3 regions of the Mesorhizobium sp. B1-1-1 genome follow, and region 3 is predicted to be linked to each of the others. Evidence: predicted binding sites of a transcription regulator. Region 3 holds the regulator's gene; each other region holds the start of a gene.

Region 1 (5,194 bases), on a different contig from region 3:
TCCGGAAACCTCCTCATTGCCGCATCGCCTTGCCCAAGGGATCGTAGGGCGAAGCCGGAATGACACGCGCCGGCCGCTCGGTGCCGACAATGTGCACGCAAAGCGCCGTTCCTTCCTCGGCAAAATCGTCATCCACCAACGCCAGCGCGACGCTCTTGCCGATCGTGTAGCCAAAGCCGCCGGAGGTGACGAAGCCGACGCGCCGAGCGCCGTGCCAGACCGGCTCGAAGCCGCTGGCGTCCGCGTCGATGGCATCGACTTCCAGCGTCACGATCCGTCGTGCAACACCGGCCTTGCGTTCCTTCAGCGCCGCCTCGCGGCCGATGAAATCGCCCTTGTCGAAAGCAATGAAGCGGTCGAGCCCTGTCTGGCCGGGCGTGTAGCCTTGCGTGAATTCACGCGACCAGATGCCGAAGCTCTTTTCCAGCCGAAGCGCGTTGAGTGCGTAATAGCCAATCTCGGCGAGGCCGAGATCCTCGCCGGCGGCAAGCAGCGTTTCGCGCAATGTGGCATGCATGGCGGCCGGGCAGTTGATCTCGAAGCCGAGTTCGCCGGCGATGGAGAGGCGAGCCATCCTTGCCCGCACCATGCCGATGTCGAATTCGCCGCATGCGATGAATGGCAAGGCTTTGGCGGAGATGTCCTGGTGCGTCGTGCGCTCGACGATCTTTCTGGCATTGGGGCCGGTGACCAGAAAGCCCGACATCGCATCTGAAATATCGGTGACGCAAACGCCTTCAGCCATATGCGCTTCGAACCAGCGCATGTGGAATTCGCGCAGATAGTAGGAGCCCATCAGCCAGTAGTCGCCATTGCCCCAGTTGAAGACGGTGAGATCGCCCTTCAGCCGCCCGTCCGGCCCGAGCATCGGCGCCAGCCTCGCCTGTCCCGCCTTCGGCAGCCTGCAGGCCAGCAGCCTGTCGAGCCAGGCCTCCGCGCCCGGTCCCGAGGTCGCGTAGCGCGCATAGGCCGAGATATCGATGAGGCCGGCGGCGCGCCGGACTTGCAGCGCCTCGTCACCGACGATGTCGAAGGCGTTGGAACGCCTGAGCGTCGTCTCCTCGCGGAATCCCATCGGCGCGAAATAGGCGGGGATTTCCAGCCCCCAGGAGGCCGTCCATTCGCAGCCCGCCGCACTCATGCCGTCATAGGCGCCGGGGCGTTTCAGCGGCCGGCCCGCAGGCAGCCGTTCGTTGGGAAAGGTCATGACGAAACGACGAGAATAAAACTGTCGCGTCGTCTGCCTGAGATATTCCCGGTTTGCGGCGAAGGCGCCGTAGCGGGCGATGTCCATGCCGAAAATGTCGGCCTGCGGCTCGCCGTAAATCATCCACTCGGCCAGCGACTTGCCGACGCCGCCGCCCTGGCTGAAGCCGGCCATGACGCCGCAGGCGACCCAGTAATTCTTCAGGCCGCGGACCGGCCCGACGATCGGATTGCCGTCCGGGGTGAAGGTGAAGGCGCCGTTGACCCATTTGCGGATGCCTGCCGTCGCCAGGCAAGGGAAGCGCTCATGCGCCTTGGCAAGTTCCGGGCCGATGCGGTCGATGTCTTCGGGGATGAGCTCGATGCCGTAATCCCACGGCGCGCCGTCCATGTTCCAGTGCTTCGGGTTCTGCTCGTAGACGCCGAGCAGCACGCCCTTGCGCTCCTGCCGCAGATAGGAAAAGCCGTCGAGATCGACGGCCAGGCCGATCTCCTTGTCGAGGGCAGCGACTTCCGGAATGTCCTCGGTGACGAAATAATGGTGCTCCATCGGCGTCACCGGCAGTTCAACCCCGGCCATGCGGCCGAGTTGCTTGGCCCACAACCCGCCGGCATTCACGACATGCTCGGCGGTGATGGTGCGTTGCTCTGTGACCACGTCCCAATGGCCGTCGGCGCGCGCCTTCAGCTCGACCACGCGGTTGCGCAGGATCACGTCGGCGCCGCGCTTCTTGGCGGCACCGACATACGCATGCGTCGTGCCGTAAGGGTCGAGATGGCCCTCGTTGGAATCGTAGAGGCCGCCAAGCACGCCGGTGACGTCGACGATCGGGCAGATCGCCTTGATCTCGTCAGGCGTCACCAGCCGGGCGGTCTCGATGCCGACCGACTGGAATACCGCCCAGGCCGATTTCAGCCACTCCCAGCGCGCCGGATCGCTGGCGATGTTGACGCCGCCGGTCATGTGCAGGCCGACGTCCTGGCCGGATTCGGCCTCGATCTCGCGGTAAAGGTTGATGGTGTAATCCTGCAGCGCGGCGACATTGGGGTCGGCATTGAGCGCGTGGAACCCCGCCGCCGCATGCCAAGTCGACCCCGCCGTCAGTTCGGCGCGCTCGATCAGCGCCACATCCGACCAGCCGAACCGCGCCAGGTGATAGAGCACCGAAGCGCCCACCACTCCTCCCCCGATGACGACTGCGCGGTAGTGAGACTTCAAGGCTTCCCTCCCCGGACTGTCCGAAACCGGCACCATATACGTACTGTACATAAGTGTCTAGTACTGCGAACAGCTCCTGGACGCTGTCGAACCTGTGTTGGAACGATCGATTTTCCGGCGCGGCCGCACTTCCCCAGCAGCGTCGCGGCGGGCCGACGCGAATGCGTCACCAACTGTCATGCAAGCATCATGTTCGCGCCTTAGACCGCTTGCCGAGGGCACAAGCGGCCCTCCAGGGCGGCAGCCTCGCCGCCGCCAGGCAACCTCAGAATTCCGCCGTCCCGGCGCTTTGTCATCAAGGGGATATCCATGACGCATCTACGCTCATTCTCGTTGCGGCTGCTGGTCGCCGCGCTGGCGGCCTCGGCCGTTTCGCTGCCCGCCTTCGCCGACAGCTCGGCCAGCGTCGGCGGCGCCAGTTTCGTCAACAAGGGGCTGGTGGGGGTTGGCCGCATCCCGGCCGGCCAGCGCGACAGGTTCGGCGAGACCTTCGGCTCCGGCTCCGGCATGTCGATCGACACCGCGGGCTGGACGCATGATGCCGGCACCTACAGAGGCTCGCTGTGGCTGCTGCCCGACCGCGGTTATAACGTCGTCGGTACCACCGACTACCGGCCGCGCCTCAACACGATCAACATCGAGTTCGCCCCGGTGGCGCCAGGTGCCGCGCCCGCGGCCGGCCAGGAGCAGACCGGCGTCAAGGCGACGCTCGCCGACACCATGCTCCTGACCGACGACAAGGGCGCCGACGCCAGCGGTCTCGACCCGCTGAACGGCGTGCGTCCCGCCGCCGGCGACATGCCTGTCCTGCCGCAGGCCGACAATGGCAAGCTCGCGCTCGACAACGAGGCGATCGTGCGGCTGCCCGACGGCACCATGCTCGTCTCCGACGAATACGGTCCCGACATCTACCGCTTCTCCGCCGACGGCCGTCTGATGTCGGCGACCCAGCCTCCGGCCGCGCTCGTGCCGATGCGCCACGGCACGGCCAATTTTGCTTCCGACAATCCGGGCCCAGGTGCTGCCGAACCCGACCCAAAGGATCCCGAAACCGGCCGCCAGAACAATCAGGGCCTCGAAGGCATGGCAATGACGCCGGACGGCAAGTTCGTAATCGCGGTCTTGCAGTCGGCGACCCGGCAGGACGGCGGCGATTCGGCCTCGACGCGCCAGAACACCAGGGCGCTGATCTATGACGCCTCCGATCTTGCCCATCTCAAGCTGGCACATGAATATGTCGTGCCGCTGCCGGTGTTCAAGGACGCCAAGGGCAAGACCAAGGTGGCTGCGCAAAGCGAGATCGTGGCGCTGTCGGATACCGCTTTCCTGATGCTGGCGCGCGACAGCGGCAACGGCCAGGGCCTGAAGGGCGAGGAGTCGCTGTATCGCAAGATCGACATTGTCGACCTTTCCGGCGCGACCGACATCGCCGGCGGTCCCTTCGATGCCGCCGACAAGCCGGTGGCGCCCAAGGGCGTGCTCGATCCGTCGGTGACGCCGGCAAGGCTGACGCCGTTCATCGACATCAACGACAAGGCCGAGCTTGCCCGCTTCGGCCTGCACAATGGCGCGCCCAACGACAAGGACAACCTCTCGGAGAAGTGGGAAGCGATGTCGCTGGCAAGCGTGCTCGATCCGAAGCTGCCCGACGACTATTTCCTGTTCGTCGCCAACGACAACGATTTCCTCGCCCAGGACGGTTTCCAGGTCGGCGCGCCCTACAAGGCCGAGGACGGCGCCGATGTCGACACCATGTTCCTTGTCTTTCAGGTCACGCTTCCCGGCCTCGCCAGGAAGTAAGCATCTTGCAGGAGGCGCCGCCTGGCGCCTCCTGCCCGACAAGCTTGATCGGATGCACGACGGCGTGCCTTGCCCGCCGTCGCTCCTTTCGCAAGGGTGCATCCCGGTCGGGCCTGCGGTATCCTGCGTGCCGGACTCAAAAGAACCAGCTTTGCCGGATTGCCCGCCATGGATGAAAAGATGCCCGCGCGCCGGCGCACCGGTGACCTGACCAGCGGCCCCATTCCGCGCACGCTCCTGCTGTTCGCCCTGCCGGTGCTCGGCTCCAACGTGCTGCAATCGCTCAACGGCTCTGTAAACGCCGTCTGGGTCGGCCGCTTCCTCGGCGAATCCGCGCTCACCGCCACCTCCAATGCCAATCTGGTGCTGTTCCTCATCCTCGGCACCGTGTTCGGCATTGGCATGGCGGCCACCATACTGGTGGCGCAATCGGTCGGCGCCCGCGACCTGCCCGAGGCGCGCCGCATCGTCGGCACCAGCGCCACCTTCTTCTTCTTCGTCTCGGTGCTGTTCGCCGTCTGCGGCTGGATTTGGGTGGACGCCATTCTGGGCGCGCTCGGCACACCGCCCGACGCCTTGCCGCTGGCGCGCTCCTATTTGCGCATCATCTTCGTCGCCGTGCCGATGATGAACCTTCTGTCCTTTGTCATGACGGTGCTGCGCGGCGCCGGCGATTCGCGCACGCCGTTCTTTTTTATGGCGCTCGCCGTCGTGCTCGACATCATCTTGAACCCACTGCTCATCCGCGGCATCGGGCCGTTTCCAGAGCTCGGCATCGCCGGCTCGGCGACCTCGACGCTTGTGGGCCAGACGGTGAGCGTCATTGCCATCCTGATCGTGCTCTATGTCCGTAAGCATCCGCTGCGTCTGGCCGGCGCCAATCTGGCGCTGCTGCGGCCGGACCCCGCCTTGCTGCGCGTCGTCGTCTTCAAGGGCGTTCCGATGGGTTTGCAGATGATCGTGATTTCG
Region 2 (5,194 bases), on a different contig from region 3:
CGGGCAGGTCCTTGTAGGTCGCCGAAACGCGGCGTTCGACCAGCATGGTGGCGGTGTCGATGGCATTTGTATAGCCAAAGCGCGGCAGCGTGGTGCGGTAGGCCCGCACCAGGAAGATCGCCTCGATCATGTCGCCGCGCGCCTGCACGATAGCGAGTGCGGCGAGTTCGCGATCGTAAAGCGAGCCTTCGCTCATCACCCGGTCGACGCCGAGCGCCAGCTGTTCGACGATCTGGTCGAGGCGCAGTGCCGGTACCGAGCGGTCACCGCGCCGACGGTCGGCGAGCAGGCTGTGGGCGTTGGCGATTGCAGCTTCGCCGCCTTTTACCGCGACATACATGCTAGGCCTCCGTCGTCTTGATGCGTGTCGTACGCGGCAGGCAGGCGAGGCTGTCATGTGCCGCCAGGATGATGTCGACGCCGCGCGGAAAGCGGTTGATGTTCTGCTTCCACTGCTCGATGAAATGACGCGGCATGAGGGCCGGCGCGATCGTCGCCGTCTTCTCGATGCCAGGACCTTCGAGCAGCAGCGGCGTGCCTGACGTGAGATCGCCGACCTGCAGGATCAATGTGGTCGAGCGGTCGGGATAGTCCTGCGTGCCTTGCGAGAAACCGTCGAGCGCCATCATCTCGGCCGGCGAGGCCACAAAGGCGAAATGCGCGTCGGCCGGGGTGTTGGCCAGCGGCGCGCCGCTGTGAAAGCCGAGCCAGGACATGACCGCTGCCGAGGCATGCAGGGCCGGGTCGAGCCAGAGCGGCGTGTCATTGTCGCACAATGCCAGCGCAACCGCGCCCGATGTCGCCGAAAGCGGCGCCGGCGGGCGGGCCAGGGCCGGCAAGGGTTGCACGCTGCCCGGCCGCGCCATTGCGTCCATGACGGCGCGAAACACCGTCTGGGCGTTGAACACCGGATCGGCGAACCCGCCCTCGATCGATTGCGCTGCGATATCCATCAATCTTCTCCGCGAACCATGGTGAAGAAATCCACCTTCGTTGCCGCCGTTTCGGCGCGGCGCCTTTCTCGTGCCGTGGTCAAGGCAGCCCGCAGCGGCGCGAGAAGGCCCGTTTCGACCGCCTCTCGGTGGGCGGGGTCCTGCCACAGCGCGTCGGCGATGGCCGCCAGCTTCGCCTTCTGCTTGTCGCGGCCGAGCGCATAGCAATGGCCGACCTGTCCGGACGGCAGGCGCACTGTGGCGCGGGTCACGGTGGCCTCGCCGACATTGAACGGCGCGCCGCCGCCGCCGATGCGGCCGCGCATGGTGACCAGGCCGGTCTCGGGACCGCGCAGCAGTTCGGCCTCGGCAGGCAGGCCGGATTCGTTCCAGAGGCGAACGATGTCGTCGCCGCTGGACTGCGCCAGGGTTGCCATGGCCGCCTTGCGTTCGGCCTGGTCGCGCGCTTCCTGTCCTCGCATGAGCAACATCCTTGCTTCTAATTTGTCTATTGATATAGACAACCATACGAATTATACCCATTACCTAACGCGAGTCCATGACGGGTGCGTGACAGGGGCCGGCCAGGGGCGAAACCGTGAACGGAAAACACGTGGCTGACGGTATCGAGCGGCGCAGCGGCGTCTCGTTGTGGCGCCAGATCGCCGACCGAATCCTGCAATCGATCGCTGCCGGCGATTTCGCGGAGAATGCCGCGCTGCCGCCGGAGGTGGCGCTGGCCGAGCGCTATGGCGTCAACCGTCACACGGTGCGCAGCGCCATCGCGGCGCTCGTGCAAGACGGGGTACTGCGGGCCGAGCAGGGGCGCGGCACTTTCGTGCTGTCGCGCAAGCGGCTGTCCTATCCGATCGGCGCGCGCACGCGATTTTCAACCGGCTTGCAGGGCCAGGCGTCGGAGCGGCATATCGTGCTCCTGTCCTCATCGGTCGAGCCGGCCAGCCGGCGCGTCGCCGAAGCCCTGGGCCTTGCCAGGGGATCGGATGTGATTCGCCTGGAGACGCGCGGCGAGGCCGATGGGAAGCCGGTGTCGCGCGCTTCCGGCTGGTTCGACGCCAGGCGCTTCGCCGGCATCGATGTGGCCATGGCCGAGACCGGGTCGATCACCGCATCGCTCAAGCGTTTCGGCATAGACGATTATCTCAGGCAATCGACGGTGCTGTCGGCGCGTCACGCCGATGCTTCCGACCTCGCCGACCTCGATCTGCAGCCGGGCGGCATCGTGCTGGTCACGGTGGCCGTCAACATGACGCCGGACGGCCGGCCGATCCAATTCGCCGAGGCGCGCTTCCCGGCGGAGCGGGTGGAGCTGAAACTGTCGGCGCTGTAGGGCGTGTCGGCCTTATACTAACGCTGGTACCAGACCAGCTCGGTTGTCAGCGGCTTGGCGTTTGGGGGTCGACCTGCGCGGGGCGTCGTCAACTCAGGCCGGGTTCACCGCCTGCCATCTTATGCCCCCACCTCGATCACGGCCTTGATCAGGCCGGATTTCTCATGCGCCCAGCGGGCGAGGTCACGTGGCGTGTCGGCAAGCGTGGTGCGGTGGGTGACGAGCTTGGCCAGCGGCACCGCGCCATCGCGGATCGAAGCGGCGACGTGGTCGAAATCGGCCCTCAAGGCATTGCGGCTGCCGACAAGCGTCATCTCGCGCTTGTGGAACTCGGGGTCGGAAAAGGCGATGTCGTCCTTCACGACGCTGACCAGCACCAATGTCCCGCCATGCGCGACATGAGCGAAGGCCGACTGCACCGAGCCGGTGTTCCCGGTGGCGTCGAAGACCACGTCGAAGCCTTCGCCTGATGTCGCTTCGCTGACCAGATCGGATGCCGCGCCGCGCGACCCGTCGAGGGTCTTGAAGCCGAGTTCATTGGCGGCGAAGCCGAGCCTTTCGCTGCTCATGTCGAGCAGCGTCACGTCGAGCCCGGCGATGCGGGCGAAGATGGCGGTGCCGAGCCCGATCGGTCCGGCGCCGATGACGAGCGTCCGTGCGCCGGGATCGGCACGCGAGCGCCGCACCGCATGGGCGCCGATGGCCAGGAATTCGACGGCCGCGGCATCGGCCAACGACAGGCCGTTGGCTGGATAGAGGTTTTGTTCCGGGACAAGGATCTGTTCGCACATGGCGCCGTCGCGATGCACGCCGAGCACTTCGATCCGGACACAGCAATTGGGTTTACCGTGCCGGCAGGCGATGCATTTGCCGCACGCCAGATAGGGATTGATGATGACCGGCTCGCCCGTGGCAAGACCAACGCCTTCGCCCGCCTCGACGATGGTCCCCGACACTTCATGGCCCATGATGCGGGGGTAGGCGAGGAAGGGATGCTTGCCCTCGAAGATGTGGTAGTCGGTGCCGCAGATGCCGACATGGCTGACCGCCACCAGCGCCCAGCCGGGAGGCGGCGAGCCAGCCGCGGGACGGTCTTCCACGACAAGGTCGCCGGGCGAACGGCAGACAACGGCTTTCATGCTTCAATCCAGTCGGTTCATGGAATCGTCGGCGGATTTTCGACCCGGCCGGCGATCGATTTTACTTGCCACCTCGGCGGCGCAGGCCGTCGAAGTAGACGATGACGATGATCAACATGCCGGTGATGACGCGCTGCCAGAACGTGTTGACGTTGAGCAGGTTGGCGCCGTTGTTGATGGTGGAGAGGATGAACGAGCCGATCAGCGGCCCGTGCACCGAACCGATGGCGCCGAACAACGACGTGCCGCCGATCACCGACGAGGCGATGGCTTGCAGCTCGTAGGTGTCGCCCTGCGTCGGATTGCCGATGCCGATGCGGGACGCGAGCAGCACGCCGACGAAGGCCGCGCACAGGCCGGACAGCACATAGGCCATGTAGATCGTGCGCGGCACGTTGACGCCGGAGAGGCGCGCGGCTTCCGCGTTCGAGCCGACGGAGAAGAGATAGCGTCCCCATCGCGTGTGGTGCAGGAAGACGTAGGAGGGCAGGGCAACCACGATTACCATCCAGAACAGATAGGGGATCCCCAGCAGCGAGCCGCGCGAAAACGCCTGGAACGCGTCGCTGTTGATCGATATCGAATTGCCATTGGTCATCAGGAGACCGATGCCGCGCAGCGAGGTCATGGTCGCCAGCGTGATGATGAAGGGCGGCAGGCCCATCCTGACGATGCCGAAACCGTGGAACAGGCCGATGGCGACCCCCACCAGCAGCGTCGCCAGAACCGCGATCCAGACCGGCCAGCCGGCATTGATCAGCAGCGCGACGATGACGGTGGCGAAGCCGACGATGGCGCCGACGGAAAGGTCGATGCCGCCGGTGATGATGACGAAGGTCTGGCCGACGGCCAGGATGGCGATCAGGGAACCCTGGCGCAGCAGGTTGGTGATGTTGAGCGCCGAGGCGAAGGACGGCGTCGCGACCGCCAGGATGACCCACATCAGAAGCAGCAGGCCAAGCAGCGTCAGCCCGAACAGGGCATTGTAGTTGCGCTTCGGCTTTTCGGCAGGGATCGCCTCGGTGCTCATGTCTGTCCTCCCGTCTTTTCTTGTTTCTCGGCCAGGGCCTGGCTCAGAATGTCCTCGTGATCGGCGGTGCGGAAACCATGCGTGGCCACCAGCTTGCCGCGCCTGAACACATGCAGCGTGTCAGCCAGTTCGTAGACCTCAGGCAGATAGGACGAGATCAGGATGATGCCCGCGCCCTTGGACAACAGCACACTGAACAGCCGGTAGATCTCGGCCTTGGTGCCTACATCGACGCCGACCGTCGGCTCGTCGAAGATGAACAGTTTGGCGCCGTGCGCCAGCCACTTGCCGATGACGATCTTCTGCTGGTTGCCGCCCGACAGGCTGGAGGCCAGCGCGCCGCGCGTCGGCGTCTTGATCCTGAGGTCGGCGATCTGCCGGTCCGCCTCGGCCTTCTCCTGCGCAGACGAGATCAGCAGATTTTTCGATATGCGCTTGTAGATCGGCAGGTTGAGATTCAATGCAACCGGCAGGTTGAGGCACAGGCCCTGGTCGCGGCGGCTTTCCGGTGCCAGCGCCATGCCGAGCTTGATGGCGTCGTGCTCGGAGTTGACCTGCACCTCCTTGCCTTCCCACAACACCTGGCCGGCCGATTTGCGGTGGCGGCCGTAGAGGGTGGTGACGAATTCGCTGCGGCCGGCTCCGATCAGGCCGTAGAGCCCGACGATCTCGCCCGCGCGCACCGACAGAGAGACATTCTCGAAACCCTTGCCGGACAGGTTCCGCGCCTCGGCGATGACGGCGC
Region 3 (5,194 bases):
GCGCGACCGACGCGAGCGTCAGCGACATGGCGACACCCGCCAGGATGGCGGCTGTGAATCTCTTCATCTTAATCCTCCCTGCGCCGCGTATGGCGCGACCAAACAGGCCCGTAGGCCGGCACAAAGGCTCTATTTTTTCGAGCCTCGAAAAAACACTGGTCCATCGTCGGAACGCTGTCAACGTCGATTCTGATGTATTTTGATGTCCTCGTGAATTTTTTTCGAGCTCCGGAATAAATAATGACAGCCAAGGCCGGTTCTGCCAGTATTTGACGGTCGTCGGGATCCTGGGGAGAGAACGCGGCGACGGGGAGGATGCGAGAAACATGTCGGTCGGAATCCGCCACGACGATTTGCGCCGACGCAACCGGGCGATGGTGATCGCGGCCGTGCGCCGTGCCGGGCAGCCCTCGCGCACCGAGATTGCCGCGACCACCGGGCTCAGCCATTCCACCATATCGGCGATCTCCTCCGACCTGATTGGCGAAGGCATCCTGGCGCAGAGCAAGCCGAGCGAGGCCGGTGCGCTGAAACGCGGCCGGCCGCAGGTCGGCCTCAGCCTCAACCCTGAAGCCGCGGCGGTGATGACCGTGGTGCTGTCGCTGAATTTTCTCTCCGTCGCCGTCATCGACTATGCCGGCCAGGTGATATCTGAAGAGCAGCGCCGGCTGGACACGCTCACCCTGTCGCGCGAGGCGCTGATCGGCGAATGCGTGGCCATCGTCAGGCGGCGGTTCGAGGATCCCGACCTCGACGTCGGCAGCATCGCCCGTATCGCGCTGGCGATCCAGGGCATCACCGACACGGATGCGCGCACCATGCTGTGGTCGCCGATCACGCCGCAGACCGACATCGCCTTCGCCGACATACTGGAGGCCGAGTTCGGCATTCCCGCCACCATGGAGAACGATTGCAACATGATGGCGGTGGCGCTGCGCTGGCGCGATCCCCAGCGCTACCGCGACGACTTCATCGCCATCCTTTTGTCGCACGGCATCGGCATGGGCTTGGTGCTGAAGGGTGAACTGTTCACCGGCACCCATTCATCCGGAGGCGAGTTCGGCCACATGATCCATCGCCCCGGCGGGGCGCTCTGCCGCTGCGGGCGGCGCGGCTGCGTCGAGGCCTATGCCGGCAACTATGCCATCTGGCGCAACGCGAGGCAGCTTGGCGAGGACACCGAGCCCGTCGACGTCAGCGACGCCGACATGCGCACCCTGGCGGCCTCGGCGCGCGAAAAGGACGGGCCGGAGCGCGAAGCCTACCGCAAGGCCGGCGAGGCGCTGGGTTACGGCCTTGGCAGCCTGTTCGCGCTGATCGATCCGGCGCCGGTCGCCATGGTCGGCGTCAGCGCCGCCGCCTTCGACCTGATCGAGCCGGCTCTGCGCGAGGCCATTGCCCAGACCGCCGGCGGCCAGCACTCGAAATCGATTTCCTTCGACACCGAGCCGAACGAACTGCCACTGATCCGCGAGGGCTGCGCCATGCGCGCGCTGACCTTCGTCGACCAGGAGATTTTCGCGCCGGGGGCACAGGCGAAATCAGGCGTGGGCGAGAACGTTGCGTGACATATCCCTAGTCTTCGCGAATCGCATACCCCGCGCCCCGAATGGTGCGGATCACGTCAGGCATGCGGCCATTGTTGACCGCCTTGCGCAGCCGGCCGACATGCACGTCCACGGTGCGCTCGTCGATATAGATCGTTTCGCCCCAGACATTGTCGAGCAGTTGGCTGCGCGAGAACACGCGGCCGGGATGTCGCATCATGAATTCGAGCAGGCGGAACTCGGTCGGCCCGAGCCGGATCTCGCTTTTCTTGCGGTAGACCCGGTGCGATTCACGGTCGAGCACGATGTCGCCGACCTTGAGCACGCTGGACAGAACTTCGGGCTTGGCGCGGCGCAGCAGCGCCTTGACGCGTGCCATGAATTCCGGCGTTGAGAACGGCTTGACCAGATAGTCGTCGGCGCCGGTGGAGAGACCGCGCACCCGGTCGCTTTCCTCGCCGCGCGCCGTCAGCATGATGATCGGCAGCCGCTCGGTCTCGGGCCGCATCCGGAGACGGCGGCAGAGCTCGATGCCGGACACCGCCGGCACCATCCAGTCGAGCACAAGAAGGTCAGGGACATTCTCCTGCAAGCGGATCTCGGCTTCGTCGCCGCGCGTCACCACCTCTACCTGATAACCCTCCGATTCCAGATTGTAACGGAGCAGCACACCCAGCGGCTCCTCGTCCTCCACCACCATGATGCGTGGCGCGATCATCGACTGGTCACCCCTGCCGTCAAGCCGCTGGCGCCGACATCGCCGTCTCGTCCTGCTTCGGGCGATTGGCGGGCAATTGCGTGCCGGTCAGCACATAATAGGCATTTTCGGCAATGTTGGTCACGTGATCGCCGATGCGCTCGAGATTCTTGGCGCAGAACAAAAGATGCGTGCAGGCGGTGATGTTGCGCGGATCCTCCATCATGTAGGTCAGCAGCTCGCGGAAGACCGACGTGTATTTGACGTCGATGCGTTCATCGTCGGCGCGCAGCTTCGCAAGTGCCGCGGCATCGCGCGCCGCATACTCCTCGATCACGCCTTGCACCTGGATCAGCACAAGCTGCGCCATGGCGTCGATGGAGTGCGACAGGTCGCGCGGCGTGGCGGCAAGGCCGACGGTGCCGACGCGCTTGGCGATGTTCTTGGCGAGATCGCCGATGCGTTCGAGATCGCCCGCCATGCGGATCGAGCCGACGACATGGCGCAGATCGTCCGCCATGGGCTGCCGCTTGGCGATCAGGGTGATGGCGCGGTCGTCGAGTTCGCGCTGGCGCGCGTCCATGATGGCGTCGTCGGAGACGACGCGCTGGGCGAGCGCGTTGTCGGAATTCAGGAGCGCCTTGGTGGCGCCGCCGACCATCGATGAGGCGAGATCGCCCATGTCGCGGATCAGCCTGCTGATCTGTCCGAGATCTTCGTCAAAGGCTGCGACTGTGTGTTCGGCCATGATCTTGGTCCTCGTATGCCTGGGATCAGCCGAAGCGGCCGGTGATATAGTCCTGCGTGCGCTTCTCGCGGGGCGATGTGAAGATCTTCTCGGTGCGGTCGAACTCGACCAACTCGCCCAGATACATGAACGCGGTCTGCTTCGACACGCGCGCCGCCTGCTGCATGTTGTGGGTGACGATGACGATCGTATAGTCGGCCTGCAGCTCATCGATCAGCTCCTCGATCTTGGCGGTCGACAGCGGATCGAGCGCCGAGGCAGGCTCGTCGAGCAGGATGACCTCCGGCTTCACCGCCACCGTGCGGGCGATGCAGAGGCGCTGCTGCTGGCCGCCCGAAAGGCTGAGGCCGCTGGCGTTGAGCTTGTCCTTGACCTCGCTCCACAGTGCCGCGCGCTTCAGCGCCTGCTCGACACGGCCGTCCATCTCCGCCTTGCTGAGCTTCTCATAGAGCCTGACGCCGAAGGCGATGTTCTCGTAGATCGACATCGGGAACGGCGTCGGCTTCTGGAACACCATGCCGATCTTGGTCCTGAGCAGGTTGAGGTCCTGCGAGCGGTCGAGGATATTCTGGCCGTCGAGCAGCACCTGGCCCTCGGCGCTCTGCCTCGGGTAGAGCTCGTAGATGCGGTTGAAGACGCGCAGCAGCGTCGACTTCCCGCAGCCCGAAGGCCCGATGAAGGCGGTGACGCTGCGCTCGGGCAGCGACAGGCTGATATCCTTCAGCGCCTTCGACTGGCCATAGTAGAAATTGAGATTCTTGACCTCGATCTTGGCTTTCTCGACCGCGACTTCGGGCGTGTTCAATTCGGTGGACAACATCGGTTTCATCTGTCCTCTCTGCGTCCGGTAAGGCTGCGGGCGAAGATGCTCAGCCCGAGAACCGTAAGGGTGATTATGAGTGCGCCGGTCCACGCCAGCTGCTGCCATTCCTCGTAGGGGCTGAGAGCGAACTGGAAGATGGTGACGGGCAGGCTGGCCATCGGCGCATTGAGATTACTCGACCAGAACTGGTTGTTGAGCGCCGTGAAGAGCAGCGGCGCCGTCTCGCCGGAAATGCGGGCGATGGCCAGCAATATGCCGGTGACGATGCCCGACAGCGCCGCACGGTAGGCGACCGAGCGGATGACCACCCAGCGCGGCGCGCCGATCGCGGCGCCGGCCTCGCGCAGGGCGTTCGGCACGAGGTTGAGCATGTCCTCGGTGGTGCGCACGACGACCGGGATGACCAGGATGGCCAGCGCGACGGCACCGGCGATCGCCGAGAAATGTCCCATCGGCCGCACCAGCAGCTCGTAGACGAACAGGCCGACGATGATCGAGGGTGCCGACAGCAGGATGTCGTTGATGAAGCGCACGACGGTGGTGAGGCGCGAGAAGCGGCCATATTCGGCCATGTAGGTCCCAGCGAGGACACCGATCGGCGTGCCGACGATGACGGCGATGACTGTCATCATGATACTGCCGTAGATGGCATTGAGCAGGCCGCCGGCATCGCCGGGCGGCGGTGTCATTTCGGTGAACACAGAGAGCGAAACACCCGACAGGCCCTTATAGAGCAGTGCGCCGAGGATGAGCGCCAGCCAGGCCAGGCCGATGCCCGCCGCCGTGACGCATAGCGTCATCATCACGGCATTCCTGCGCTTGCGTCGATTGTGAAGCGATGTGGCCGTCGACATCGGTCAGGCTCCCGTGCGGCTGTCCATGCGCAGCAGCATGTAGCGCGCAAGGGCAAGGATCAGGAAAGTGATGACGAACAGGATCAGGCCGAGCGCCACCAGCGAAGACGTATAGAGATCGCCGTCGGCTTCGGTGAACTCGTTGGCGATGGTCGCCGAGATCGTCGTGCCGGGCGCGAACAGCGAGGCGCTGATGCGGTGGGCGTTGCCGATGACGAAGGTTACCGCCATGGTTTCGCCGAGCGCGCGGCCGAGGCCGAGCATGACGCCGCCCATGATGCCGACGCGGGTATAGGGGATGACGACGCGGCGCGTGACCTCCCAGGTCGTGCAGCCGATGCCGTAGGCCGATTCCTTCAGCACCGCCGGCACCGTGTCGAAGACATCCTTGGTGATCGAGGTGATGAAGGGCAGGACCATGATGGCAAGGATCAGCGCCGAGGTCAGAAGGCCGATGCCGTAGGGCGGGCCGGCAAACAGGCTGGAGAGTCCCGGCACGTCGTGGAAAAGCTTGATGATGAAGGG

The links. The regulator PhoB, encoded in region 3, activates phosphate uptake and scavenging genes when phosphate is short. The targets are predictions, from matches to a motif close to TGTCATNNANCTGTCAT.
Region 1: the regulator PhoB is predicted to act here: its motif matches at 2,600-2,616, upstream of FJ986_RS18400 (esterase-like activity of phytase family protein).
Region 2: the regulator PhoB is predicted to act here: its motif matches at 1,492-1,508, upstream of phnF (phosphonate metabolism transcriptional regulator PhnF).

The regions. Positions count from the first base shown of each region.
Region 1 is NZ_VFWW01000008.1:205,800-210,993, forward strand. Features, by position in the region: gene FJ986_RS18390 (trimethylamine methyltransferase family protein) at 1-1, opposite strand, end outside; gene FJ986_RS18395 (FAD-dependent oxidoreductase) at 14-2,425, opposite strand; gene FJ986_RS18400 (esterase-like activity of phytase family protein) at 2,735-4,225, shown strand; gene FJ986_RS18405 (MATE family efflux transporter) at 4,394-5,194, shown strand, end outside.
Region 2 is NZ_VFWW01000018.1:32,328-37,521, reverse strand. Features, by position in the region: gene FJ986_RS28445 (carbon-phosphorus lyase complex subunit PhnI) at 1-340, opposite strand, end outside; gene phnH (phosphonate C-P lyase system protein PhnH) at 342-953, opposite strand; gene phnG (phosphonate C-P lyase system protein PhnG) at 953-1,414, opposite strand; gene phnF (phosphonate metabolism transcriptional regulator PhnF) at 1,531-2,280, shown strand; gene FJ986_RS28425 (zinc-binding alcohol dehydrogenase family protein) at 2,400-3,419, opposite strand; gene FJ986_RS28420 (ABC transporter permease) at 3,481-4,449, opposite strand; gene FJ986_RS28415 (sugar ABC transporter ATP-binding protein) at 4,446-5,194, opposite strand, start outside.
Region 3 is NZ_VFWW01000015.1:28,284-33,477, reverse strand. Features, by position in the region: gene xylF (D-xylose ABC transporter substrate-binding protein) at 1-67, opposite strand, end outside; gene FJ986_RS26715 (ROK family protein) at 327-1,568, shown strand; gene phoB (phosphate regulon transcriptional regulator PhoB) at 1,576-2,265, opposite strand; gene phoU (phosphate signaling complex protein PhoU) at 2,285-2,992, opposite strand; gene pstB (phosphate ABC transporter ATP-binding protein PstB) at 3,018-3,821, opposite strand; gene pstA (phosphate ABC transporter permease PstA) at 3,818-4,669, opposite strand; gene pstC (phosphate ABC transporter permease subunit PstC) at 4,673-5,194, opposite strand, start outside.